One region of the Grylomicrobium aquisgranense genome, then DNA from elsewhere that is predicted to be linked to it. Evidence: riboswitches for the same ligand, from Rfam matches in the RefSeq annotation. Region 1 holds a riboswitch; the other holds the start of a gene.
What was found. A riboswitch is a leader RNA that binds a small molecule or an ion and turns the genes downstream of it on or off. The one in region 1 is predicted to bind fluoride.
Positions count from the first base shown of each region.

Region 2: it holds a riboswitch for fluoride, as region 1 does, so the genes downstream of both, MOZ60_RS07665 (ABC transporter ATP-binding protein) here and MOZ60_RS07110 (cation:proton antiporter domain-containing protein) in region 1, are expected to answer to the same signal.

Region 1 is NZ_JALBUR010000015.1:44,307-46,509, forward strand. Features, by position in the region: gene MOZ60_RS07105 (metallophosphoesterase) at 1-758, shown strand, start outside; fluoride riboswitch at 811-884, shown strand; gene MOZ60_RS07110 (cation:proton antiporter domain-containing protein) at 931-2,115, shown strand; gene MOZ60_RS07115 (glycerophosphodiester phosphodiesterase) at 2,147-2,203, opposite strand, start outside.
Region 2 is NZ_JALBUR010000018.1:8,604-10,806, forward strand. Features, by position in the region: gene MOZ60_RS07660 (M42 family metallopeptidase) at 1-763, shown strand, start outside; fluoride riboswitch at 817-888, shown strand; gene MOZ60_RS07665 (ABC transporter ATP-binding protein) at 1,073-2,203, shown strand, end outside.

The sequences.
Region 1 (2,203 bases):
ATGGCTATGATGATGCCCTTTCCCGTGATTCGGATTCTCTGAGTTATGTATACCGCCTGGATTCTGGTGTGCGCTGTCTGATGATTGATGTCAATGGCTCTTCCATTCTTGGGGCTGTGTCTGATACGACATTGACATGGATCGAACAGCAGCTCAAAAAAGCAAAGAAAGCCGGCGAGCCTGTACTGGCATTCTCCCACCAGAACTTTCTTGTTCATATGGACCTTTTTACAGATGGATTCCGGATTGCCAATGGTGACAAGCTTCTGGATCTGTTTCAGGCGTATGGTGTCAAAGCAGGATTTTCCGGTCATATGCACTGCCAGCACATCGCCTCCAGGAATGGTTTTACAGAAGCTGTGACCAGTGCCATTTCCATTCTTGAAAGCCACATTGCCAGCATTTCGATCAAGAATGGAACACTTTCCTATCAGACAGAGAGCGTTGATGTGGATGCCTGGGCAAAAGAGCATCTGGTTACCGATGAGAATCTGCTGCATTACAGTCAGTATGCCAGAGATTTCTTTATGAAGGCGATTTATGCAAAATCCACCGGCAGTGCAGAGCTGGATGACTATATTGCCAATCTGAATGCGGCTTTCTTTACCGGCAGCGTGGATACGATACAGGATGAGCCGGAACTGGATGATCAGATTGCCCATATGGATGACACGATGATGGCCGTCTATCTGCAGAGTGTATTAAAGGAAACAGGCCAGGACATGAATGCCTTTTCCATTTCATTGAATGAAAATTGACAGTCTGATGCTGTTTGAAAAAGTTGCAGAAATAACATTGCGTGGTAACATATCTCCATACGGGAATGAAGTTCTCCCTTGATGCAAATCAAAACCGCCATACAGGCTGATGACTTCTGTGATTACACAGGGTCATCAGCTTTTTTATGGCCCGTTTGAAAGGAGAACAAATATGCTGTTAAGTCTTGCCCTGATTATTCTCACCGGCATTCTCATCGGTGCCCTCTTCAAAAAACTTGGCCTTCCCTCTCTGCTGGGATTTCTGATTGCCGGCATCCTGCTTGGGCCAAATGCATTGAATCTGATGGATCAGAATATTCTTGCTATCTCTGGTGATGTCCGTGAGATTGCCCTGATCATCATCCTGGCCAAAGCAGGATTGTCACTGGATCTCAGCGATCTCAAGCGGATCGGCCGTCCGGCCGTGCTGATGTGCTTTCTGCCGGCAACATTTGAACTGATCGGATTTGTCCTGTTTGCCCCAAAGCTGCTGGGCTGCACGGTACTGGAAGCCGCCATCATGGGAGCGGTCATGGGTGCTGTGTCCCCGGCGGTTGTTGTTCCATACATGAGTATGATGCTCGATAAAAAGATCGGCACAAAGAAAGGCATCCCGCAGATGATCATTGCCGGTTCCTCTGCCGATGATGTCTATGTCATTGTCATCTTCACTGCCCTGCTCTCTTTTGCCAGCGGTCAGAAAGTATCTGCCGGCACCTTCCTGCAGATCCCTGTATCCATCTTTCTTGGAATTATCATTGGTGCTTTGATTGGTATTCTGCTTTCTTTCCTTTTCAAGAAAATCCATATGCGGGACACACTGAAAGTACTGATCATCCTTGCCGTATCCTTCCTGCTTGTCTATCAGGAAAATGTCATCAAAGGAGTCATCAGCATCTCCGGTCTGATTGCGCTCATCAGTATGTGCATCCTCATCAATAACAGGCGCCCTGTTGTTGCAAAACGCCTGTGCCCCAAATTCGACAAGCTGTGGGTTGGTGCATCCATCTTTCTGTTTGTCCTTGTTGGAACACTCGTGAATGTCAGGTATGTCGTATCGGCTGGTCTTGCTATGATTCTTGTGTTGTTCATTGGACTTGCCTTCCGCTCTCTTGGTACCTGGCTGGCAATCCTTGGTACAAATCTCAATCGGAAAGAAAAACTTTTTACCATCATTGCCGAACTTCCTAAGGCTACGGTACAGGCCGCCATTGGCGGCGTGCCGCTGGCAAGAGGTTTATCCTGCGGCAATCAGGTGCTTACCATGTCAGTTATTGCTATATTGATTACCGCCCCGCTGGGTGCGATTCTGATTGAAAAAACATATAACAAGCTGTGCACAAATGATGCTGCATAACGAAAAGAAAGGCCGAAGCCTTTCTTTTCATTTACCACATGTTTTCAAAGTAATCATGTACAGTGCGGGCACAGTTTGTCTTGAAACA
Region 2 (2,203 bases), on a different contig from region 1:
GACAACAATCGGCGGCCACCAGTGGCGCACCGCCGATGGTGAAAACTGCATGGTCTTTACCCGCAGCGGAAGAATGTATACCGGTGTTGTCCTGAACAAGGAGCCAAGTGTCCATGTTCGTGAGAAAGAGCTGGAAGATACAGAGGAAAACATGGAGATTCTGCTGGATGAAAATGTGTCATCCCGTCAGGAAGTTGAAGCACTTGGCGTCGAAACCGGCGACATGATTGCCATGGATCCAAGAACTGTCATTACAGACAGCGGCTATATCAAGTCACGCTTCCTGGATGATAAGCTTTCCGCTTCGATTCTGCTAGGCATTGCCAGATGGGTCAAAGAGCAGAAAATCACCCTGCCCCGCAAAGTCACTCTGCTGTTTACGGTTTACGAAGAAGTTGGCTTTGGCGGATCCTGTGTGCCAATTGATACCGAAGATATGATTTCCGTTGATATGGGATGCGTCGGCAGTGATCTTGGCTGCAATGAGCATATGGTATCCATCTGTGCCAAGGATTCCGGCGGTCCCTACAATTATGACATGATCACAGAGCTTGCCCTCATCTGCAAGGCAGAGGGTCTGCCCTATGCAATCGATATCTACCCACGCTATGGCAGCGATGTAGAAACGACCATGCGGGCTGGTTATGATATCCGCCACGGTTTGATCGGGCCAGGTGTCTACGCCTCTCATAACTATGAGCGTGCCCACATTGACGGCGTGCAGGCAGCGTATACCCTGCTGCAGAAATACCTGATGCGCTGATCTTTTAAAAAATCCCTTTTGCTTTTACATCTGAACCGCTGCATAGCTGTATACATGAATCAGGAAATGAAGTCTGCATGAGAGATTCTCTCGAACCGCAAGACGCTGATGACTTCTGCTTGTCACAAAGACGGGCAGGAGTTTTTTGTTGAAATTCCTGTCCGGAAAGAGAGGAGAATGACAACATGTTCGAAATTACATTAAATGATGAAACGAATGCCGCTTTTATGGCAGCATTCGTTTTTTTCTTACAGCTGCAGAAACGCGAATCATATATACCGTATGCGTTTACCGTGTAATAATGAAATCATGAAACGAAAAGAACAATTTGATCCGCAGAAAATTTCCAGTTACTTTCTGCATGAGAAAAAGCTTCTGATGATCATTACCATCACAGGTCTGATCTATAACATCGGCCTGCTCGCCGGGCCATATTATGAAGGCCAGCTTGCCCAGACACTGCTTGAAATCCTCAAGGGCAATGAAACAGGCATGGCGATGGTCTCGCTTGCCATAACCTATCTTGCTGTCACTGCCATCGTACAGATTTCCCGCTTCTTCAAGCGTCTGTATGTACGTAAGTTTGCCAATGCCATCAACCGGCAGATGAAGCATATTCTGTATGGAAATCTTTTGAAAATACCTAAAGCAAAGGCAGGCACGAAAGATACCGGCGGCATGATTACCCGGGCAGTATCCGATGTGGATGCGTGTGCGGAAGGCATGCGCAAATTCACGACGGAAGTATTTGATACCGGGGTTGCTCTGATCAGTTATGTCGTCATGCTTGCCGTATACCGCTGGCAGTTGGCACTGCTGTGCCTGATCACACCGCCTGTTTCCTATCTGCTTGCCCAGAAGATGAAAACCGTTGTGCAGAAATGGAATGCCAGGGCAAGAGAAAGTGCTGATCAGCTGTCAGCAGCTACCATGGACCGTTCTGTCAATGCCATGACGTATCGTATTGCCGGCCAGGAAGGAAACATGAATACCCGCTATGAGCAGAGCCTGCAGGCTTATGAAGCAGCCAACACCAAAGCAGATGTGCTCGTCAATGCCCTGCCGCCGCTGTATCAGTGCATCACTGCCGTTTCTGTTCTGTTTATCCTCTTTGATGGATCAAAGCTCATTCATGCAGGCATCTGGAACATTGCTGCATTTACAACCTTTCTTTCCTGCTATGCAAAAATGGCACTGAAGTCATCCAAGGCTGCTGCCCTGTTCAACAGTGTCCAGAAAGCGCAGGTATCCTGGCACCGTATCAAGCCTCTGCTGAAAAGAACCAGTCCAGAACCGCAGAGCACTGCCGATACACATTCCATCCGGATTCATGATCTTTCCTTTGCCTATCCTGGTGCTCCCGTGCTTCTGCATGATATTTCACTGCAGGCAGAACCTGGTCAGATGATTGGCATCACCGGGCAGATTGCCTCAGGCAAA